One region of the Phytohabitans houttuyneae genome, then DNA from elsewhere that is predicted to be linked to it. Evidence: riboswitches for the same ligand, from Rfam matches in the RefSeq annotation. Region 1 holds a riboswitch; each other region holds the start of a gene.
What was found. Region 1 has a riboswitch for cyclic di-AMP ahead of Phou_RS12660 (C40 family peptidase). Riboswitches for the same ligand answer to the same signal wherever they lie in the genome.
Positions count from the first base shown of each region.

Region 2: it holds a riboswitch for cyclic di-AMP, as region 1 does, so the genes downstream of both, Phou_RS19330 (C40 family peptidase) here and Phou_RS12660 (C40 family peptidase) in region 1, are expected to answer to the same signal.
Region 3: it holds a riboswitch for cyclic di-AMP, as region 1 does, so the genes downstream of both, Phou_RS46630 (coiled-coil domain-containing protein) here and Phou_RS12660 (C40 family peptidase) in region 1, are expected to answer to the same signal.
Region 4: it holds a riboswitch for cyclic di-AMP, as region 1 does, so the genes downstream of both, Phou_RS15890 (coiled-coil domain-containing protein) here and Phou_RS12660 (C40 family peptidase) in region 1, are expected to answer to the same signal.

Region 1 is NZ_BLPF01000001.1:2,880,258-2,886,027, forward strand. Features, by position in the region: gene Phou_RS12645 (helix-turn-helix domain-containing protein) at 189-1,061, shown strand; gene Phou_RS12650 (helix-turn-helix domain-containing protein) at 1,145-1,945, shown strand; gene Phou_RS12655 (DUF6232 family protein) at 2,049-2,483, opposite strand; cyclic di-AMP (ydaO/yuaA leader) riboswitch at 3,071-3,230, shown strand; gene Phou_RS12660 (C40 family peptidase) at 3,241-4,197, shown strand; gene Phou_RS12665 (DNA-3-methyladenine glycosylase family protein) at 4,345-5,259, shown strand; gene Phou_RS12670 (sigma-70 family RNA polymerase sigma factor) at 5,369-5,770, opposite strand, start outside.
Region 2 is NZ_BLPF01000001.1:4,192,513-4,198,282, reverse strand. Features, by position in the region: gene Phou_RS19335 (N-acetylmuramoyl-L-alanine amidase) at 1-519, opposite strand, end outside; cyclic di-AMP (ydaO/yuaA leader) riboswitch at 908-1,040, shown strand; gene Phou_RS19330 (C40 family peptidase) at 1,053-2,024, shown strand; partial or broken gene Phou_RS52770 (transposase) at 2,384-2,950, shown strand; gene dcd (dCTP deaminase) at 3,463-4,044, opposite strand; gene Phou_RS19320 (pyridoxamine 5'-phosphate oxidase family protein) at 4,099-4,647, shown strand; gene Phou_RS19315 (zinc metalloprotease) at 4,589-5,515, opposite strand; tRNA gene Phou_RS19310 (tRNA-Gly) at 5,683-5,756, shown strand.
Region 3 is NZ_BLPF01000004.1:986,621-992,390, reverse strand. Features, by position in the region: gene Phou_RS46640 (glycosyltransferase family 2 protein) at 590-1,555, opposite strand; gene Phou_RS46635 (MFS transporter) at 1,568-2,677, opposite strand; gene Phou_RS46630 (coiled-coil domain-containing protein) at 2,814-3,821, opposite strand; cyclic di-AMP (ydaO/yuaA leader) riboswitch at 3,826-3,959, opposite strand; gene Phou_RS46625 (cation diffusion facilitator family transporter) at 4,077-4,985, opposite strand; gene Phou_RS46620 (SMP-30/gluconolactonase/LRE family protein) at 5,123-5,770, shown strand, end outside.
Region 4 is NZ_BLPF01000001.1:3,562,293-3,568,062, forward strand. Features, by position in the region: gene Phou_RS15885 (glycoside hydrolase family 10-like protein) at 119-1,663, shown strand; cyclic di-AMP (ydaO/yuaA leader) riboswitch at 1,810-1,941, shown strand; gene Phou_RS15890 (coiled-coil domain-containing protein) at 1,945-2,979, shown strand; partial or broken gene Phou_RS56045 (IS982 family transposase) at 3,382-3,585, opposite strand; gene Phou_RS15895 (glycoside hydrolase family 65 protein) at 3,968-5,770, opposite strand, start outside.

The sequences.
Region 1 (5,770 bases):
CGGATGCTCGGCCACCGGGTCGCAATGCTGGAAAAGCTAGCAGGGCCGGTGTAGCCTTCACAAGACTAGCTAAATGGCAGGTCGCGTCTAGCCAGGTGGCATTCTGCACAGATCATTTCTGCACGGACGGGTCTACTGCACGGTGACATCGTGGGGCGCGTGACGCGCGCAGCCGGGGAGGGTCGCCGATGACGACGGTGCACGGGCCTACTGTCGGCCGGCGCCGGCTACGGTCCGCGCTGCGCCGGGCGAGAGACGCCGCCGGGTTGACCCAAGAGCAGGTGGCAGCGGCGATGGACTGGTCGCTGTCAAAGCTGATCCGGATCGAGGCCGGCTCGGTCTCAATCTCCACCAACGACGTCAAGGCATTGCTCGGCCACTACAGAATGACCGACCAGCAGCAGGTCAGTGAGATGGTCGAGCTGGCCCGGGTCTCCAGGCGCCGCGCCTGGTGGTCGCAGTACAAAGACGCCCTCCCCAGCGCTTACGCGTCGTACATCGGGCTGGAGACGGAGGCGTCGAAGCTCTCGTTCTTCCAGCCGTCCGGCATCCCCGGTCTGCTACAGACCGACTCCTACGCTCGGGCTGCGGTCACTGCGGCCTCGACCACCATCGGCGACACGATGGACGCGGCGCAGATAGAGGTGCGGCACGCGATCCGCATGCGGCGGCAGAAAGAGGTGCTCGACCGCACCGACCGGCCAGACATCGACGTCGTTCTTGACGAGGCCGCGCTGCATCGGCAGACCGGCGGCCCAGAGGTGCTGCGGGAGCAGCTGTTGCACCTCGCGGATGTATGCCGGATGCCCCGCGTGACGATTCATGTCCTTCCGTTCACAGTCGGCGACTACGCTCCGCAAGGCCCCTTCGTGATACTCCGGTTCCCCGACGATGACGACAGTGACGTCGTCTACCTGGAAGGCGTGCTGGCGCAAGACGTGATCGACCGCCCTGCGGATGTGGCAGTTTACGGACAAACGTTCGAGCGAATGCGCGAGATGTCTCTCAACCCTCACGAGTCCCTCGCAAAGATCACGAAGGTTGCCGGCCAGCTCGGCTGACCGGCGGCGCACAACAACGCAGGAGCGTCGGCATGACTGCGACATATGGGCCCACCGTTGGTCGGCGACGGTTGCGGTCCGCATTGCGCACCGCGCGTGAGGCGGCGGGCTTCACGCAGGATCAGGTTGCCCAGGAGATGGACTGGTCGCTGTCGAAGATCATCCGCATCGAGTCCGGGGCCGTGGGCGTGTCGCCCATCGACGCGCGCGCCCTCCTCCGGCTGTACGGGGTGACTGACAAGCCCCGCATCGACGAGCTCGTCGGCCTCGCCCGCTCCTCCCGGGCCCGCCGCTGGTGGTCGTCCTACTCCAGCGCGCTCCCCGCTCCGTACACGGCGTACATCGGGCTGGAGGCGGAGACCTCGTCGGTGCTCTGCTACACGCCCACCAAGCTGCCCGCGCTCTTCCAGACAAAGGCTTACGCGGCGAAGGCCGTCCGCCGCGGCCAGGCCGGCACCGATGAGCAGAGCCAGGTCGAGGTGCGGTTGGCCCGCCAGCGCGAGGTGCTGGGCAAGGAGGATCCGCCGCATATCACCGCCGTGATCGACGAGGCGGTGGTGCAACGCATCGCCAGCGACCCGCGGACCAAGCGGGAGCAGTTGGAGCGGCTGGTCTCGCTCTGCGGCGAGCCCAACATCACGATCCAGGTGCTGCCGTTCGCCGCCGGCGTCGACGGCTTCCCCAACCCGTTCGCGATCCTGGAGTTTCCCGATCCGAGCGACGACGCCGTGATGTACCTGGAAAACGGCCTCGGCGACGACGTGGTCGACCAGCCCGACCTGGTCCGGCCGTACCGGCACGAGTTTGAGCGGCTGCGCGAGATGGCGCTGAGCCCGGCCGAGACCCGGGACATGATCAAACGGATCGTGGGCGAGCTCGACTGAGCCCGCCCACGATCGGTGTGGCCCCCGGCCCCACCGCGCCCCTGGTCCGTCCGTTGACTCCGCTTTGCCGCGCGGCGGTCCGACCCGGGGACGAAGTATTCGGTTATCGGCGCATGCGCCAGATGTTCATCGAAACCAGTGGCTCGGCCAGCCCGCCGAGCCGGTAGGCCTCCTGCGCCCGGAGCAGGGCTCGGGTGACCTGCCCGTACTGCCGCTCCTCGTCGCTGCTGAACAGCAGCACCGTCATCCCGCGGAACTCACCCCAGAGCTCGAAGGCCCGCGGCCGCAGGCGGTGGCCGATCGTCGCCACGAGGAAAGGAACGAACGCCACCGCCGTGAGCGCCAGATAGGTCTGCGCACTCAGGTGGTTGAGCTCGGTGGTCATGCCGAGCGTGATCCCGATGGTGGCCAGCACGATCGCGGTCACCGTCACCGACCGCACGGTGAGCTGATGTGCCGGGCCTCGGGCCGTGTGCAGGTGGTGCAGCTCGCCTACCGGAAACCGGCGCCCGCCCACTACGAACCAGTCACGCGTCACCAGGATGCCGGGCCGCTGGTAGAGCGGGGCAGGTGGTTTCGGGGTTGTTACGTCTACCGGCGTTACGGGCTGTGCTGCTGGTGACCGCGCGGGGTAGCGAGTAGTCTGCACTTCAATGCCTCCTACGGCTCGTGAGGCGGGCTGGTGTGGTGGTTCTTGAGATCGGCACCTGGTGGCAGCCAGGTGCCGATCGTCTTTCTCGCTCCGTGCCGCTAGATCCTCAAAGCCGCTCAGCAACTTCAAGGGCCCTGATAGCCATTGTGCGAGATGCCATCTAGTCGAGGGAAGGGGTGCAATCAGCCACCTGGCAGATCGGAAGGGGTCTCCTAGCCGTACCGCGCCAGTTTCAGGCCCGCATGTCCGGTTTGTCGCCCCCTTCGCCCACCCAACGCGCACACCGACAAATCGCCCGTCACCCATATGGCCGACGAGTCCGCGTGGACGACCTAATCACTTAGAGTGACTCGGACATTCGACTTATTGGCGGGCGTGAGCCACAAGTCACCCTCTCACCACTTTCGCCCGACCGGCCTCGACGCTAGGTTGGAGCCGCTGGTCCGGTCGTCAGCCACTCCCCGGGTGGCGCCGGTCTCGTGCCGCCGAATCGCACGACGATCACACTCCGTCAGCGAGTCGGGGACCCACCTATGCACTGGGGTGAATCCGCGGCCGCCTTCGGCGGTGCGGTAGGGCGATCTTCCCGTCCGAATCCGACAGCTAACCCGGTAGGCGGCGTTGGGGAAGAAGGGTTCACCGTTTGTCTTCCGCGCGGAAGCTGCTCCGCGCCCTCGTGCTGGTCGGCCTGGGCATCGGGCTGACCGTTCCGGCCACGGCCGCGCAGGCCGAGCCGTCACCGAGCGAGCTCACGGAGCAGATCAACAAGGCGTCGACCGAGCTTGAGAAGGTCGTCGAGTCGTACAACAAGCTCAACGAGCAGCTCAAACAGACCAAGGCCGCCTCCGCCGCGCTCAGCGCGAAGATGGGCCCGCTGGAGGCACAGCTCGCCAAGGCGGACGCCGAGGTGGGTGCGATGGCCGCGGTGGCGTACCGGACGGGTCAGGCGGGCACGGCGAGCGCGCTGCTGGAAGGCAGCGGGCCACTGGCCGACCGGCTCGGCATGCTCGACCAGCTCGCCCGCGACCGCAAGCGGCAGGTTGAGGGCTTTACCGCGGCCGAGCGCCAGTACACCGAGCAGAAGGCGAAGCTCGACGCCACCCAGGCGAAGCAGACCGCGCAGCTGAAGGAGCTCGCGGCCGGTAAGAAGAAGATCGAGGCCGACCTCGACAAGCTGTACAAGATGCGCGAAGAGGCGTACGGCTCGGCCACCACGTCCAGCGGCGGTTACACCGGGACGATCCCGTCGATCTCCGGTAAGGCCGGCGTCGCGGTGCGGTTCGCGTACAACGCGATCGGCACGCCCTACGTGTGGGCGGCCGAGGGGCCGAACGGGTACGACTGCTCAGGGCTCACGCTCGCGGCGTGGCGGGCGGCTGGAAAGTCGTTGCCGCACAACGCCGCGATGCAGTGGGACGTGGTCGCGCACATCGGCCGGGGCTCGCTCCAGCCGGGCGACCTCGTCTTCTACAGCGGCCTCGGACACGTCGCCATCTACGTGGGCAGCGGCAAGGTGATCCACGCGCCACAGGCCGGCGACAGCGTCAAACTGTCCTCAGTGGACATGATGAGCCCGTACGGCTACGGCAGGGTGCGCTAAGAAATCTTCAACATCGCCGATCAAGGGCGGCGGACGGCGGGTCTTTCGCGGACGCGCTGACCGCCGCCCTTGATCGGCGCTGAAGTCCCTGATCGGCGGCACTATCGACCGGCGCGAAGTGTCGTACCGCGGGTTCACCGTCGAGGCATGACCGAAACCGTCCTGGCGGCCACCGAGCCGTTCTCGTTCGACATGTCCCTGCGCGCCCTCGCCGCGTTCGCGCCCTGCGCCGGCGGTCACACGATCGCCGGCGGTCGCGTGCGCAAGGCGTTCCTGCTCGGCACCGAGGCGGTCGTGGCCGACGTCGGCCCGGCGGGCGGGGGCCCGGGGGTCGCGCTCACCCTCCACGCCGACCGCCATCTCTTACCCGGCGAGCGCGCCGCGGTGCACCGGGCCGTCGCGCGATGGCTCGGCCTCGACGACGACCTCGCCGCCTTCCTCGATGTCGCCGGGCGCGACCCCGCGATGGCCACGCTGCTGCGCGCCGCGCACGGCCTGCACCAGGTGCGCTTCTCCTCGCTCGCCGAGGGCGCGGTCTACTTCGCGCTGGTCCAGCGGAGCACCCAGTGGTTCGCGGCGGCCCGCAAGCGCCGTCTGGCGGCCGCGTTCGGCCCGTCCCTGACGGTCGACGGGGTCGAGCACGTCGCGTTCCCGTCGCTCGCCATGGTGGCCGAGCGGGACGACGCGGAGCTGATCCGATTCGCGGGCAACAGGCTGCGCGCCCGCCGGCTGCGCGAGGTGGTGGAAGGCGTGGCCGCGCTCGACGAGGAGTGGCTGCACACCGGGCCCTACGAGGAGGTGCGCAAGGCATTGCTCGGCGTGGCCGGCGTCGGCCCGTTCACCGCGCACGCCCTGCTTCTGCGGGTGCTCGGCCGCCCCGACGGCGTCCCGCTCGGGATGGCCCAGCTCGAAGACGCCGCCCGCGCGGTCTATGGCGATCCCCCGCCCAGCCCGGCCGAGCTGCGCGAGGCGTACGGGCCGTCGATCGGCTGGTGGGCCTATTACGTCCGCACCGCCCGTTCCTGGCAGCCCGACGACGCGGAGATCGCCGTCGCCGCATAGGCCTGCTTCGAATCCGCGCCGGGCCAGACGACGGCCAGCGTCCGGACAGGCGAGTGGCCGGGGTCCGAATCGGACGCCGGCCACTCGTGGGGCTGATGTGGGGGGTGTGTCAGGCGGCCTGCAGGCCCTCGGCCCGAGCCAGCTCGCGGAGCCGGCCCAGTGCCTGGATCTCCAGCTGGCGGATCCGCTCGCGGGAGAGGGAAAAGCGCGAAGCGACCTCGGTGAGCGAGTGCTCGCGCCCGTCCTCCAGGCCGTAGCGGGCCCGCATGATGCCGGCCGACCGGTCGTCGAGGTGGTTGAGCAGGCCCTCGATCCGCTGGCGCTCGAGGGCGGTCAGCACAACCTCCTCGGGCGACGGCGCGTCGCTGTCGGCCACGAGGTCACCGAGGTTGGTGTCGCCGTCGTCGCCGACCGGCGTGTCCAGCGACACGGTGTCCTGTGACCAGCGCACCAGCTCGTGCACCCGCTCCACCGGCACGCCCAGCGCGACCGCGATCTGCTCCGGCTCCGG
Region 2 (5,770 bases), 1.3 Mb from region 1:
GCTCCCCGCCGGTCCACCAATGCTTCTTTGGTACGAGGCCAGGAGTGCCGCCCCACCGGCGATGTTCGCCGCGGGGGTTGTGCGCAGGTCGGCCTCGGACGCACCCGTGATCGCCGCGGCACGGTCGAGCGTCTGCAGCGCTTGCGGCGCCGGGGCGGCCACGCCGCCGGAGTCGACGTTTCGGGCGGGGCGGGCGGCGTCGCCGCGCGGGTCCTCGCCGTCGTGGTCGTGGTGGTTGCCGGTGGGCAGCGACATCACGTACTCGGCGTCGGTGAGGTGCATCGGGCCGAAGCCGCCGCTGGTGCTGGGCGTGCCGGCGTTGGTGTCCCAGCGGGACTCCAGATAGGACACCGCGAGCAGCACGCTCTCCGGGACGCCGTGCTGTTCCGCGGCCGCTGCGTACTCCTGCTGTCTGGTGTCTTGCGTGGGGCTGGACGCGGGGACGGCGGCGGCCGGCATGAGGGTCGCCGCCCCGACCACCGCTGTCGTGAGGGCGATGCGCGTTGTCAGGTAGGGCATCAGAACCTCCGTTCGGGGATGGGGTCACCCTGGCTGTCGCCAGCCGTCTTCGTCAATAGATTCCGCCAGATGTAGCGCGCTCGTAAAAAAGCTTCACTCGGTCTCGCTCGCCGCTTTGTCCGCCTTGCCACGAAACTCCACAATCGAGCAATGTCACGCTTTATGCACACGACGCGCCGGTACACGCCTCGGAGTCACCGCGCTACTTCTTGTGTCCACTGTGAATTCCGCGCTAATTACCATTCACCGAGAACGTTTCGATACACGCGCCGCTACCGGCTCATATACGCACCGAGAGGGTTTTCCACAGCGCTTGCGCGGGTGATTGGGCCACTCCTACCCTTGGGGATCGTTGAGCCGGCGGTCGGCCTCCCAGCCTGGGAGACCACGGCTCAGCCCGCCGAGTCGAGAAAGAAACGAGCCGGGGACCCAAGCACTTCGGGGTGAATCCGCGAAAGCGGTAGGGCGCGCTCTCCCGCCCGAACCCGTCAGCTAACCCGGTAGGCGGCCAGGGAGAAGGAGTAACGGCTCCGGTGGCACGCTATGCCGCGCGTCGCACCGTAATCACCGCTCTTGTCGCTGTCGCGACCGTGCTCTCCACCGGCACCGTGGCACGCGCCCAGCCCACACCCGCCGAGATCGAGAAGCAGATCGACGCGGCCTGGGTCAAGCTGGAGCCGCTGGCGGAAAAGCACAACGCGACCCGGCTCGACCTCCAGGCGAAGCGCAAGAAGGCTGACGCGCTCGCCAAGAAGATCGCGCCGCTGCAGCTGCAGATCGACCTCGCCATGGCGAAGGTGGGAGAGTACGCAGCCGAGCAGTACAAGGGCGGCAACTTCTCGGCGCTCAACGCGATGTTGACGACAGGGTCGCCCTCGACCTTCACCAACCAGCTCGAGATGCTCGAAGTCTTCGCCCGCCGTTCGCAGAAGGACATTTCGGCGGTCGTCGACCTCCGCGCGCGGTACGTGGCGCAGAAGGAGCCGCTCGACCAGCTCGTCGGCCAGCTCACCGAAGAAGAGGCGCAGCTGGCGGCGAAGAAGAAGCAGATCGACGTCGAGATCGCCAAGCTCGAAAAGATGCGCCTGGACGCGTACGGGTCGGGTGGCGGCATCGGCGAGCTCCGGCCGGCTCCCTGCCCCGTGCAGTACGACGGCAGCGCCGGCACGAAGGCGGCCAAGTTTGCCTGCGCCCAGATCGGCAAGGGTTACGTCTTCGGCAACGAGGGCCCCAACACGTACGACTGCTCGGGCCTGACCATGAAGGCGTGGGCCGCCGCCGGCACAAGCCTGCCCCACAACGCGGCTCGCCAGCGCGGCCAGGTCCCGTCGGTCAGCCGGAGCAACCTCAAGGTCGGCGACCTCGTCTTCTACTACAGCGACCTGCACCACGTCGGCATCTACGTCGGTGGCGGCTACATCGTCGACGCGTCCAAACCAGGCGTGCCGATCCGGATGCGCACGATCAACGCCGCGCCCATCCACAGCTACGGCCGCCCCGGATAAAAGCGTTACCCACCCCCGTGGCCGCGCCTGCTGCGTGTTCCCCCGTCACGCACCCGCACCGGCCAGTAAAAGAGACGCCCTCCCATCCACCCGGGCTGGGAGGGCGTTCTCTTGTCCGTTCGTCCCAGCTCGTGGGTGTCGACTGCTGGGGCCTGTTCGTGATCGCCGGCGTTGGCTGGCTGCTTGGCCCCCGACGAGGCCGGTTGGGTCGTTGTCCGAGTTGGCAAACTGCAAGCTCCCGGGCGCCAATCGCGGCCTTCGCCACCCATGACGCGCTGGACGCTGAGCCCGAGCAGGCCGATGCCCTGCAACAGCAAGTTCGGGACGCACCGATCTTCACTAGGCCGGCCCGTGCAGGCTTGCTTCGCGCGGCGGTCGGCTGCTGCCTGAGGTCGGTGACTGCCAGGACCGGTTCCCCACCGCGGCTTCGCTGGCCAAAATGGCCCGCGGATCGTCGCGTGCCGCGGCGTCGGCTGCCGGACAGGAGGGTGTTGTGCGGGATCTTGTTCGTGCTGCGCACCGGTATTCAGTGGGCGTTCCTGCCCAGCAGCTTGGTTTCGGATCGGGGCCGGCCGGGGTGTGGCAACGCCTGCATGAGCTGTTGCTGGCCGAGTTGAACAGCGCCGGCAAGCTGACTGGTCGACCGTGCCGGAGCGGGCTCCAAGCACCATGTGTTCACCGAGGGCGCCGGTATATCGCTGGCCGCCGCCCTGACCGGCGGCAACCGCAATGACATCACTCAGCTGTTGCCGCTGATCGACGCGGGTGCCACCAGTATCCGGTCGTCGTGGTCGTCCGCGTCGTTGTCCCGCCCTGCTCTACGGCGACCGCGTCTATGACCACGACCATCACCGCACGGCCGTCCGCGGCCAGGGATCCGACCCGCCATCGCCCGGCGGGGCCAGCCTCACGGTTCCGGGGTTGGGCATCTAAAGGGCTCCACGTTTGGTCACGCTGACCGCGACGGGCCGGCTGGGCCAGGCCTGCCCGGAGCGGGCTGCACGCCGCCCCAACCGGTGGGCTGGCAGCGGGATCCGGAATCGAGTTGCTGGCAACACCGGCGCCGGGCTGCGAGATCGACGACAAGGGCCTGTGCGGCGTTGGCCACGCGCGGCGTGCGCCACCCTTGGGCAACTCGTGCGGTCTCCGGCTGCGCACCGCCGGCCGACCTGACCGCACTCTGGCGCCGGCGTGGCGATGACGATGTTGCGCCTGATTCGGCGTAGCACCGCGCTGGGCTACGTGGTGGTCGTGCTGATTGCACCGGGAGACCTGCGCGCCGCGGGCGCGTCGTGCCACCGGCGCGGGTGGGCTTGTCGCGCGGGCCCGGAAGCGGAGGCCGGGGAATTCGACGAGCGCCAGCTCGTCGCCGGCCGGAGCGGTGCCCGCGGGAGCATGCGGTCCGCAGCTGGCGCGGACGGGGGCAAACTTCGGGCTTTTATCGGCTCGTGGGCCAGGTGCGCCAGTTTTTCCAGGCGCGGCTCGGGGTGGGGCCGCGTTGGCCCTGGTAGCGGGAGCCGTAGACGGTCGAGCCGTAGGGGTGCTCGGCCGGCGAGGAGAGCCGGAAGATGCAGAGCTGGCCGATCTTCATGCCTGGCCAGAGCGTGATCGGCAGGTTGGCCACATTGGACAGCTCAAGTGTCACGTGGCCGCTGAAGCCTGGGTCGATGAAGCCGGCCGTCGAGTGCGTGAGCAGCCCCAGGCGGCCGAGGCTCGACTTGCCCTCCAGGCGGCCGGCGAGCTGCTCGCCTAGCGAGATGACCTCTAGCGTCGAGGCCAGCACGAACTCGCCCGGGTGCAGCACGAACGGCTCGCCGTCCGGCACCTCGAGCTGCGAGGTTAGTTCGTCCTGTTGCACGGAGGGGTCGATGTGCGTGTACAGGTGGTTGTTGAACACCCTGAAGAGCCGGTCGAGTCGCACGTCGATGCTCGACGGCTGGACCAGCGCGGGCTCGAACGGATCGAGCGCGAGGTTGCCCGCCTTGATCTCGGTGACGAGGTCACGGTCGGAGAGCAGCATCAACACACCATAGGGGACTACCTGTGTCGAACGTATGTTCGATAGAGTGTGTTCATGGCATCCTGGTCCGACTTCTCCGCCGACGAGCCCCGCCTCGCCGATGCGATCCGCGCCCTCATGCTGCAGTACGGTCCGGGTCTGGGCTACCTGGCGACTGTTCGCGCCGACGGTGGCCCGCGGGTGCACCCGGTCTCGCCGGTGATCACGGATGAGGGGCTGTTCTGCTTTGTGGTCGACTCGCCCAAGCGGCGCGACCTGCAGCGCGACGGGCGGTATGCGCTCCACTCGTTTCCGCCTGAGGACAGCGACGACGAGGCCTACCTCGCGGGCCGCGCCACCGTGGTCACCGACCGCGCCAAGGTCGCCCGCCTCGCCGGCCACCTGCGCGCGGCGCCGCAGGTCGACTGGGAGCTGTACGAATTTACGGTCGACGTCGCCATGCTCGCCCGACACGGTCGTAACGGCGCCACCCCGTTCGCGGTCGAGCCTCCTGGCCGCCCCGCCGTGCAGGTGTGGCTCGACCCCTCGGCCGCCGCGGAGCCCGCTAGGTCGCCCGAAAGGCGTCCCAGCCGCTCAGCATGCGAGCTGCCTGCCCCGGCGTGAATTCGATCATGCAGGCGTCCGTGCTGTAGTCCATGTAGTTGTGGATCGGGTCCTCACCCGGATCCGCCGTGCACGTGTCGCGACCTTCGGGGCAGCCACGCGCCTGCGATGCCTCCGCGGGCGTGTCGTCGACGAGGTCGCCTTCTTCGGTGCACCCGTTCTGGAAGGTGTGGAAGAGGTTGAGCCAGTGCCCGACCTCGTGCACCGCCGTGTCGCCCTCGTTGTAGGGAAGCGACGTCCCGCCCGGCAGCGACTCGCTGTGGATGACGACGCCGTCGCTGGGGTCGAGGGCCGGCTGGGGGTAGGTCGCCCAGCCGAGGAGGGCGTCGCTGAGGTCGCCGAGGTAGAGGTTGAGCGTCTCCATGCCACCGACGCGCAGCTGGGTCTTCATGGCAAGCTCGGCGGCGGATTCATAGACGATGGGGTACCAGCTGGCGTTGGTGACCCGGTCGATCCGCACCAGCTCGAAGGCGAACTGGGTCGCCGCCGCGTAGGCCTGGTTGAGCACGTCGATCTGCGCGGTGACCATGGCGTCGGGGATGTTGCCGCCTTCTCGTGAGGCGTCGCGAGCGACGACGTGTACGACAACGGGGACGGTGACGGTCGCCGTGGTCCGGGGCTGGCCGGCGAGGCCTCGGGCGGCGAGAGCTTGTTCGGTGAGGAGTTGAAGCTGCCTGACCTGCTCTGCCGTGAGGTGGTTGGGGTCGTGCTGGGCGCCGGCGCCTGGTCGTGCTCGTGCGGCGGGCTGCGTGGTGCCTGGCGTTGCGGCTGTGTCGACGCAGGCGGCGCTGGTGGCACCCGCTGGCGGCGGTGTGCCGACGGCCGCCATCGCGGCGACGACGGCGACGAGCGCCCGCCAAGCCCGCATCGCAAACCCTCCCCAGGTTGCCCAATCTGCTTGCAGCGGAGGCTACATCGCATTGATGTTCTTGAAAATAGTTACGTGCGGATTGGCACACCTTTGGGCGGCTTAGAGCCGCGCTGGTGAAGGTGCGTGCGTGACGAAGGCAGGACCAGGTACAGTGGTCTCCGCTTGCGGGTGTAGTTCAATGGCAGAACATCAGCTTCCCAAGCTGACAGTGCGAGTTCGATTCTCGTCACCCGCTCCAGTGATCCAGCCCTG
Region 3 (5,770 bases), on a different contig from region 1:
GGCGCCTGGTGCTTGGCCGCGCCGGCGATCGACATCTGGAACGACAGGTCGATGTACTGCGCCTGCCCCTCGGTCGTGGGCAGGATCGGGTTGCGCCGCAGGAACGAGTCCCACAGGTAGGCGGTGAAGCCCGCGAGCACGGCGGTCACCGCCCACGCCCACCCCGCCGGCACCGGCGTGTAGCCGCGCACGACCCAGTGCCGCCGCAGCGCCGGCACCGCGAGGAACGCCGCGATCACGGCCGCGGGCCACACCCACAGCCACCGCTCGGCGCCGGCCGACACGAACGCGAACCACGCCGCCAGCTCCAGCACCAGCCCGACCGCCGCGCCCATCGCCAGGTCTTCGACGAGCGTGTGCGGCGTGCGGCGCAGCGCCCGGTAGACAAGCGTGCCGGGCAGCACCACCGCCAGCGCCGCGTACGCCGTGTACCGCAACACATCCAGCAGCGGCGTCCCGGTCGAAAGCAGGGCCGCGGCCACCACCGCGAAGGCCACCGCCGCAGGGGTCCAGCGCCGCACATTTTCTGCTACCGGCGACGGCCGTCCCGCCGCGCCGGCGGTGCCCGCCGAGCGACTCGCGGTCGCGGTCACCGGTAGCTGTCCACAATGGACGCGGTTGCGTCGGAGTCCTCGGCCACGTAGTACGGCGGGCGCGCCTGCACGGCCGTGTAGATGCGCGCCACGTACTCGCCGAGCAGCCCGAGACAGAGCAGCTGCACCGCGCCGAGGAAGAGGATCGCGACGTAGAGCGACGGCCAGCCGGAGACGGTGGCGCCGAGGAAGAACGCGACAACGGCGACCACGACAAGCACGCCGCACACCGCGACGCCGGCCAGTCCCAGCCAGGTGGCCACCCGCAGCGGCGCGGCGGAGAAGCTGGTGACGCTGTCGGCGGCGAGCGCGATCATGCGGGACAGCGGGTACTTGGTGCGCCCGGCCGCGCGCTCGCCCCGCTCGAACGTCACCTCCCCGCTCGGAAAGCCCAGCCACGGCACCACGAGCCGCAGCACCGGCGCGCGCTCGGGCAGCTCGCGCAGCGCCTCCACCGCCGCCCGGCTCAGCAGCCGGAAGTCGCCCGCGTGTGCGGGCACGTCGTTGCCGACGATGCGGCGCATCAACCGGTAGTACACGCTTGCGGTCCACCGCTTGAAAGCGGTGTCCGCGCGGCGGTCGGCGCGTACCCCGTACACAATGTCGAGATCTTCCTCCCGCGCGAGCCGCAACATCTCGGCGATGGTCTCCGGCGGGTCCTGCAGGTCGGCGTCGATGCTGACCACGTGGGCGCCGCGGGCCCGCATGAGGCCCGCGAGCAGTGCCGGCTGATGTCCGCTGTTGCGGCGCAGCCGCAGCACGCGCAGCTGTGGCCACTGGCGGCGCGCGGCGAGCAGCGCGACGGCGGTGTGGTCGGTGCTGCCGTCGTCGACGGCGACCACCTCGTACGGCTCGCCGAGCGCGTCGAGCACACCGCGCAGCCGGGCCACGAGCAGCGGCAGCACCGACTCCTCGTTGTAGATCGGCACGACCACGGAGAGTGCCGGCTCGGGTGCTGCCACGCCCGCACGCTATCAGGACGAACTGCGCGCCGGCGGCAGCCACCGACGCGTCACGAGGCCCGAGAGCACGAGCGGCACGCCCACGAGCGCGAGCATCACCGGTACCGGAAGGACGGCCGAGCCGAGCCCGAAGCCGGCGTAGACGGCGAGCGCCGCCACCTCCTGCCCGAACCCGGCGACCGACAGCACCGTGGCCCGCGCAGGTCCGGTGATCGCGTCCTGGATCCGCGCCTCGGTGAGGATGTCGAAGAGCTCCAGTACCGCGAAGCAGAGCGCGACCGCGACCATGCCGGCCGGGCTGCCGGCGTTGGCACCGGCGGCCAGCAGCACCCCGCCGACCGCCACCGCCGCGGCGAGCCGGGCCGCGGAGAGGTGCGCCCACCGCTCGGCCAGCGCGCTGGCGACGGCCATCGCCGCGACCGGCAGCACGAACAGCAGCGGCACGAGCGAGGTCGGCGCGCCCATGTCGCGGGCGAGGATCGGCACGTACTCGTCGATCGCGCCCAGGCCGGTGACCGCCGCGTAGAGCACGACCGCCCGGCTCACGGTCCGGTTGGCGCGCACCTCGGCGAGCCCGGCCCGCAGTGTCTTGAGGTAGCTGCCGCCGCCGGTCTCCTCGGCCCGCGGCGCCTCCGGAAACGACAGCGCGATCGGCACGGCGGCGAGGGACACGGCGACGCTGGCGACGCCGACCAGCGTGTACCCGCCGAGCAGGAACGCGGGGGTGGCAAGGGCCATCGCGGCCAGCTCGGCGACAAGCGCGGTGGTCTGTGCCAGCCCCACGGTGCGCACGTACCGGTCGGTGGCATCCGCGGCGGCGAGCTCGTCGTATACGAGCGCCTCGACGCTGCCGGAGGTCATCGCGCTCGACGCGCCCCACAGCACGAACCCGGCGGCGAAGGCCGGGTACGAGGGGAAGAAGGTCCAGAGCGCGAAACCGGCGGCCCGGAGCACGGCGGCGATGGCGACGAGGCGGCGGCGCGAGTACGCGTCCGCGAGCGCCCCGGACGGGATCTCAAGCGTGAAGCTGACGACCGACCAGATGACGAACAGCGACGAGATCTGCCCGGTGCTCAGCCCGGCGTCGGCGAACAGCAGCGCGTAGACCGGGTAGAGGAGCACGCCCTCGGTGCAGGCGCGCAGGGCGCAGAGGCGCCAGGTGATGCTGGTGGTGCTGGCGAGGCGTCAAGCGGGGTGGCGTGTGGGCTCGACCATGGGGCAACCGTGCCACCCCATGATCGAGCCCGTCAACGCACTTTTACGCGATCATCGACAGGTGCACGTGGTTCGTGTGCAGCTCGCTCGGCCCGCAACAGCCGCTGTACGACTTCCAGCCGCTGCTGGGCAGCCAGATCTGGCGGAACCAGATGACGTACAGCACGCCGAGCCGGCTTGAGTTCTTGATGAAGAAGTTGGACAGGTTGTTGCCGTACGTCTTGGCCGAACCCGAGGCCGTACCGCCGAAGATGTCGCTTGAGCTGACCGCGAAGTCGCAGCCGCGACCGAGCGGGTGCTCACCCGACGAACCGTCGCGGTAGCAGGAGACGAAAATCTTGAACCCCGCCCCCTGTGCCTGCCGCACCGCGTGCAGCGTGCGCGGCGTGATGCAGCCCTTCTTCGAGGTCGGATCCGGGCGGATGGAGCAGCCCGAACCGCCGGAGAACCCCGCGGCGGTGGCCGAACTGCCGCTGCCGCTCGGTGGCCCGCTGGCGTCCTCGCCGCCGCCGGCGTTCTTCAGGGCGGTCTCCGCCTGTTTCTTGCGGGCGGCCATGACCTGGACCTGTTTCTGCTGCTCGCGGATCTCGCCGTCGAGCGCGAGCTTGGCGCGGGCCGCCTGGTCCTTGGTGTCGAGCAGGTCGCGCAGCTTCTTGTCCTCGGTCGCGGCCACCGCGTCAAGTGCCGCGGCGCGGTCGATGAAGCCCTCGGGCGAGGAGCTGTTGAGCATCGCGGAGATCGGGCCGAGCCGGCCGCGGCGGTACGCCACGTTGGCCACCTCGCCGATCACCTCGCTCTTGACGACCAGGTCGCGCTCGAGCTGGGCCAGTTGAGTGGTCAGCTCCTGCTGCCGCTTCTTGGACTTGTTCAGGGTGTTCTGCGCCGCGAGGAAACCCTTGGTGGCCGCTTCGAGCTGCTCGCGCAGGGTGGCGGTGCCGCCCTCGTCGTCGGTGGGTGCGGCGGCCGCCGGCTCCGCTGGTATGCCGATCAGCGCGAACGCCGCGGCGAGAAGCACCGCGACGAGGCTGACCCGGCTGCGGGCATGAGCCATCAACCATCCTTCCAGTCAGCCGCCTACCGAGTTAGCTGACGGGTTCGGGACGGAAGTCTCCCTACCGCTGTCGCGGATTCACCCCAGTGGATCGGTGGTTCCCCGGCTCGCCCGAAGGCGACTCGGCGGCGGCCAACACCTGCGCCGGGGGCGCCGCCGGGTATTGGCCGGAGCCGAGAATAGCGGCTTTCCATCGATGTGCACACTGTTGCACCGATCGTGACGAATCAAGTACGCCCTGCTCAGGGCCGGTTTCTACCAGCCGGCGGGGTGGCAGTCGCCCGACCGGGGCTCGACCTGGAGGGTCGCGTGCCCGATGTCGAAGTCGTCGTGCAGCGCCTCGCGGGCGGCCACCAGCACCGGCCCGACCTGCGCGGACTCCTCCAGCGTGAGGTGTGCGGAGGCGACGTCCATGCCCGAGGTCAGCGTCCACACGTGCAGGTCGTGCACGTCGCAGACGCCGGGCACGGCGGCCAGCCGCCGCTGGACCGCGGTCACGTCGAGGTGCTCCGGCGCGGCCTGCACGAGGATGCGCACGGCGGCCCGCGCCAGCCGCCACGTGCGCGGCAGGATGAACAGGCCGACCGCGACCGCGATGATCGGGTCGGCGTAGGACCAGCCGGTCAGGCCGATCACGACGGCGGCGACGATCACGCCGACCGAGCCGAGCAGGTCGCCGAGCACCTCCAGGTACGCGCCGCGCACGTTGAGGCTCTCCCGCGCGCCCGACCGCAGCAGCCAGAACGCGACGAGGTTGGCGAGCAGGCCGGCGACCGCGACGGCGAGCATCGGGCCGGCCGGGACGTCGGGCGGGTCGCCCAGGCGGCGCGCGGCCTCGACGAGCACGTAGATCGCGACGCCGAAGAGCAGCAGCGCGTTGCCGAGGGCGGCGAGGACCTCCAGCCGGTACAGCCCGAAGGTGCGCTGCGGGTCCTGGGCGGCCCGCGAGGCGGCGTGGATGGCGGCCAGGGCCATGCCGATGCCGAGCACATCGGTGAACATGTGGCCGGCGTCGGACAGCAGCGCCAGCGAGCCGGTGAGCAGCGCGGCCACCGCCTCGACCACCATGAACGCCGCCAGCAGGGCGAACGCACCCCACAGCCGCCCGCGGTGGCGCTCACCAGCCCGCGCGGCGGCCGTCCCGTGGTCGTGTCCGGCACCCATCGGCACAGAATACATGCTGACATTGCTATGTATGCAAACCTGAGATTGGGAATCAGTGTCGAACCGGTTGAACTTCGAACCAGTTGGAAAAGACGTACGTGAATTCTGATGTGGACCGATCACAGGGAGTACCCATCGTGCTGACAAGACGAGCCCTGATCACCTCATCCGCCGCCGCGGCCCTCACCGCGGCCACACTCACCGTCCCTGGCGCCGCCACCGCCCACGGCTCGCGTCACCGGCGCTTGCAAGACTCGTTCCCCCTGCCGAACGCGTTTCAGCCCGAGGGCATCGCGATCGGCGCGGAGCCGTTCGCGTACTTCGGCTCGCTCGCCAACGGCGACATCTACCGCGCCAACCTCTTCACCGGGCGCGGCGAGATCATCTCCACCGGCCCCGGCACCTCCTCGGTGGGCCTGAAGATCGACGGCTACGGCCGCCTCTTCGTGTCCGGCGGCGGCGCGGGCAGCGGCCGCGTGGTCGACACGCGCAGCGGCCGCATCCTGGCGTCGTGGACGTTCGCGACCGCGCCCACGTTCGTCAACGACGTGGTCCTCACCCCGAAGGGTGCCTTCTTCACCGACTCCAACCAGCCGTTTCTCTACAAGGCGCCGCTGAGCCTTCGCGGTGAGCCGGTCAAGGTCCCGCTCACCGGCGACCTCGTGTACCAGACCGGGTTCAACGTCAACGGCATCACCCGTACGCCGGACGGCCGCAACCTGCTCGTCGTGCAATCCAACACCGCCACCCTCTACCGGGTCGACCCCGACACCGGCGTGACGAGG
Region 4 (5,770 bases), 680 kb from region 1:
CCCTTCGTCGCGAGGATCAACACGTAGACGCATGGACATCCGTTTCGGGTTGCATGCCATCTCGCTTCGGGTTGCCTGCCATTTCGCTCACCCCGCTCGCTCGGGGCATAGTGGTGCGATGGGCCACCTCCCCCGGGTCCAGCTGGCAGTGCTGCTGGCTGCCGTCATCCTCGTCACCCTCGGTATCGCTCGTTGGCAGACCCGACCGGACGCAGCCCCCGAACCCGCCGCCGTGACCAGCACCTGCGCCGGCCACCCGGTCACCGCCACCCGCCAGCTGCGCGGTATGTGGCTGACCACGGTCAACAACACCGACTGGCCGAGTCGCCCCGGTTTGCCCGAGGAGCAGGTCAAGAAGGAGTACCGGGAGTGGCTCGACCTCGCACAGCGCCGCGGGCACAACGCGGTGTTCGTGCACGTGCGGCCGGCCGGTGACGCGTTCTGGGAGTCGGACTACGCACCGTGGTCGTACTACCTGACCGGACGTGCCGACGGGCAGGGGCCGGGGTGGGACCCGATGGAGTTCATGATCGCGGAGGCGCACGCCCGCAACGTGGAGTTCCACGCCTGGTTCAACCCCTACAAGGCGCACCGCTCCGGCGTCTTCGCCGAACTGCCGCCGGACCACCCGCTCCGCGCGCACCCCGACTGGGCGGTCGCCTACCCGGCCAAGGGCAAGGGCAGCCGCCTGCACTACAACCCCGGCATCCCGGAGGCACGCAAGTTTGTGGAGGACTCGATCCTCGACGCGGTCAACCGGTACGACCTGGACGGCGTGCACTTCGACGACTTCTTCTACCCGTACCCCAAGGGGCGCGAGGACTTCAACGACGCGGCCGCGTTCAAGGCACATGGCCGGGGGATCACCAACAAGGCCGACTGGCGCCGCGACAACGTCAACCTGCTGGTGAAGGAGACGAACGAGCGGATCAAGGCGGCCAAGCCGTGGGTGAAGTTCGGCATCAGCCCGTTCGGCATCTGGCGCAACGCGTCCACCGACCCGCTCGGCTCGCCCACGCGCGGCCTGCAGAGCTACGACGCGATCTACGCCGACACGCGGCGGTGGGTGCAGGAGCGGTGGGTCGACTACATCGTGCCGCAGCTGTACTGGCACATCGGCTTCGCGATCGCCGACTACGCCAAGCTGCTGCCGTGGTGGTCGGAGCTGGTGGCCAACAGCCCCGTGCAGCTCTATGTCGGCCAGGCCGACTACCGCATCGGGCAGAAGGGCGCCTGGAGCAAGCCGGACGAGCTGGACAAGCAGCTGGCACTCAACCGCAAGTACCGGGTGACCGGCAGCATCCACTTCAGCGCGCGGCAGGTGAAGGCCGACCGCCTGGGCGCGGTATCACGCTACGCGCAGGCGCACTACGGCGAGCCCGCGCTGGTGCCGGCAATGTCACACCTGCCGGGCAAGCGGCCACCCGCGCCCGAGGTCGAGGCCGACCGCGTGGACAGCGGCGTGCGGCTCCGCTGGGACGGCGACGCGACGAGCTACGCGGTCTACCGGGTCGACGGCGAAGCGGCCCGGCTGGTGGCCACGACACGCGGCACGACCTGGGTCGACACCGCGAAGAGCGAGGGGCCGCACACGTACTGCGTCACCGGCCTCGATCGACTGTGGAACGAAGGAAACGCTAGCGAACCACGCGTTGTCGCGTAGACACGCATCGCTATCCATTACCGAACGTCGTTGCCCGCTAACGCGATTTCTACGCTTTTCCCAGGTCAGAGCGTTGCTGGAGTCCACTGTCGATCCGGTAAGCTTTCCCGCGGTTTGCCGCGTGACGGTGCCCCCACGGCGCCGGCGGCACACCGCCGCCTAATCGCCCGCACGGGCGAGTCGGGGAACCAGGTAACTGGGGTGAATCCGCACAGCGGTAGGGATCCTTCCGTCCCGAACCCGTCAGCTAACCCGGCCGGCGGCTGATGGGAGGACTGTGCATGACGGCATCCGTACGTCGCCGGCGCTGGTCGCTGGCCGTAGCCCTGGCCGCTGCGGCGGCCACGCTGCTTTCCGGGGTGGCCATCGGGCCAGGTGGGGCATCCGCCGCGCCGAAGCCCACCCCCGGCGACGAGGGCGGCACCCCGCTGCTGCGGGACGTGCTCTCCGAAACGAGCAAGGGCTACATCGACGCCCGAAACGCCGTCACCAAGTCACGTGGCCGCCAGCTTCAGCTCCAGCTTGAGCTGGAAAAGGCTCAAGAGACCATCAAGGAGATGGAGCCCGAGGTAGCGCTCGTGGCCGGCACCTCCTACCGAAACGGCCGCATCGGCCCGATGAGCCTGCTGCTCAACAGCGCCTCGCCGGACGAGTTCCTGGAGCGCGCGGCCGCGCTGGACATGCTCGCCGCCCGCGACAACGCAAAGCTCGCGAAGCTCAACGCCGCCCTCACCCAGGCCAGCCGCGCCAAGGCCGCCATCGACATCGAGGTCAAGGAAGAGCAGAAGCAGCTCACCATCATGGCCCGGCAGAAGTCCGAGGCGGAAAAGGCGCTACAACTGGTCGGCGGCAAGGCAACCGGCGGCTTCGTGAGCGCCACCTCACCCGAAGCCCGCCCGGCGCCACGCAACAGCGACGGCGGCTTCTCCTCGCAGGGCTGCACCGCCGAAGACCCGACCACCGGCCGCTGCATCACGCCCCGCACGCTGCACATGCTCAAGGAAACCCAGCGGCTGGGCTTCAAACGCTTCGTCAACTGCTTCCGTCCCGGCGGGCCGTTCGAGCACCCCAAGGGCCGCGCCTGCGACTTCTCCTCCGAGCCAAACGGCTTCGGCGGCGACGCCACCGGCGGCGACAAGCTCTACGGCAACAACCTCGCCGCCTTCTTCGTGCGCAACGCCGACCGCCTGGGCGTGATGTACGTGATCTGGTACCGCCAGTTCTGGTCCCCCGCCACCGGCTGGAAGTCGTACAGCGGCGCGGGCGGCGACCCGTCGAGCGACCACACCAACCACGTACACATATCGATGCTTTAGCGAGCTACCGCGATGTCCGCCGTGGTCCGGACCGTTGCTCCCGCGGCCTCACCCTCCGCGGTCGCCCAGCTCACCCCAGGAGCCCGCTCCGGCAAATCTTGGCAAGTTAGCGGCGAAATAACGCGCTAACTCACCAAGGTCTCGAAGCTCACACCGCCTGCACCTGATCGACAGTCACCGACCGCGACGACGGCACCGAACTCTGGGCGGACTCGCGTAATCCAGCTCGAAGATCTGCAGAAGCACAGGTAGGGAAAGATCAGACAGGTGGATCTTGCAGTCCATGCCTTACCCCGTAAGGTCGGCCACTGCGCACGGACACCGTGAGCTGGGAAGATACCGAGGGCTGTCGCCTGATGGCGGATTAGTGGTCAGTCAGGGGACATGGTCAGGGGTCGGCTGGTGGCCTATGTCCGCGATGTTCAGCAGCCCGGGCCGTTCTCGGTGAGCAGGTCAGAGTGGTGGTCCAGGACCACGGTCAGGACGGGTCGTTCGTCGAGCTTCGGCGCGGGCAACGCCCGCGTGATCGGCAGCCCGCCCAGAGAACCGGGAGTGGGCACAGTGGCCGTAACCAGCCCAGCCGACCAGATCCGAGCGCTTGGCTGTCGGGCTGGGTCCACGGACCGGAGCCGAGCGGCAACTGTGCCGCGGCCAGGGTCAACAACCCGACGCGGTGGTCCACGCCAATCGTCGGTATCCACGCACTGTGCGATCGATGCGACCACGGCTCTACAACCAACCGAATACTTCGTGGGAACACGCCGGCAGACACGCCCACCAACTCCCTGATCAACAAGGAAAGGGGCGTGTGGGTGTGCTTGTCGTGCGGACCTGGCAGCGGAGGCCGGGGAAGTCGGCGAGCCCTGGCGAGCCGCCGGCCGGAGCGGTGCCCGCGGGAGCGTGCGGTCCGCAGCTGACGCGGGCCGGGGCACATCCGCATGGGAAAGGCCCCGTGCTGACCGCGCGGGGCCTTTCTCGCCGTTGCGATTTACTGGTCGGGCATCCGGCGGGCGGGGGCCCGGCCGAAGGGCTGGCGCGGCGGCGGGCCCACCGGTGACAGTGCCGGGATCGGCAGCGTCAGCGGGCTGTCGCTGGTGACCGTGACGTGCTCGCCGTGGTGCAGCAGGTCGAGCTTGGCGCCGTCGCCGCCGTTGCGCAGTGAGTACGTCACCTCGTGCGGCTGCACCGCGACCCGCAGCCGCAGGCCGCGCCAGAGGAGCGAGAACTCCATCAGGTTGATCCGGCTGGGCAGGCGCGGTGCGAACGACAGGCTGCCGCCGTGGTCGCGCATGCCGCCCAGACCCGCCACCACCGACAACCATGCGCCGGCGAGCGCTGCGATGTGCAGGCCCTCCCGCGTGTTGTTGTGGATGTCGTGCAGGTCCATCAGCGCGGCCTCGCCGAGGTAGTCGTGGGCCAGCTCCAGGTGGCCCACCTCCGCGGCCATGACCGCCTGGGTGCACGAGGAGAGCGACGAGTCGCGAACGGTGCGCTGCTCGTAGTAGGCGAAGTTGCGCGCCTTCTGCTCGGGCGTGAACGCGTCACCCCGCCAGTGCATCGCCAGTACCAGGTCGGCCTGCTTGATGACCTGCTTGCGGTACAGGTCGAAGTACGGGTAGTTCAGCAGCAGCGGGTAGCCGCTGGGCGGGGTGGCCGCGAAGTCCCACTCCTGGAGCCGGGTGAACTCCTCGCACTGCTGGTGTACCCCGAGCTCCTTGTCGTACGGGATGTGCATCGCGGCGGCCGCGTCGCGCCAGGACGCCGCCTCCTCCTCGTCGACGCCGAGCCGGCGGGCCTGCTCCGGGTGGCGCAGGGCCGCGTCGGCGGCGCCGACGAGGTTTTTCTGCGCCATCAGGTTTGTGTAGATGTTGTCGTTGACCACCGCGGTGTACTCGTCGGGGCCGGTGACGCCGTCGATGTGGAAGACGCCGTGCCGGTCGTGGTGCCCCAGCGAGCGCCACAGCCGCGCCGTGTCGACCAGCAGCTCCAGGCCCACTTCGCGCTCGAAGTCGTGGTCGCCGGTGGCCACCACGTACCGCTGGACCGCGTCGGCGATGTCCGCGCCGATGTGGAAGGCCGCGGTGCCGGCCGGCCAGTAGCCGGAGCACTCGTGACCGCGCACGGTGCGCCACGGGAACGCGGCGCCCTTGAGCCCCAGCGTCTGCGCCCGCTCCCGCGCCAGGTCGAGCGTCGCGTGCCGCCACCGCAGGCCGTGCGTCACCGCCTCCGGCTGGGTGTACGTGAGCACGGGCAGCACGAACGTCTCGGTGTCCCAGAAGACGTGCCCGTCGTACCCCGGCCCGGTGAGGCCCTTGGCCGCGATCGGCCGCATCTCCGCGCGGGCGCCCGCCTGCAGCACGTGGAAGAGCGCGAAGCGCACCGCCTGCTGCACCTCGGGGTCGCCGTCCAGCCGCACATCGGCCGCGTCCCAGAAAGCGTCAAGGTACTTGCGCTGCTCGCGGACCAGCCCGTCCCAGCCGGAGAACTTGGCCGAGGCGACCGCCGCGCCGACCTGGTCGCGCAGCGCCGGGAACGAGCGGCGGCTCGACCAGCCGTACGCGAGGATCTTGACGACCCGCAGCTTTTCGCCCGGCTTGAGCACGGTCGCGACCGTGGTGCGGGCGAAGTCCGGGTAGGACTCGGTGCTGATCGACGTGCGCTCCGGCCCGGAGATCTCGTGCTCCATCGCGGCTGCCATCCGCAGGCCGCTCTTTTTGGTGCGGTGGATCAGCAGGCCACCGGCGGCGGTCGCCAGGTGCTCCTCCGCCTTGAGCGGCGCCTTGAGCACGGC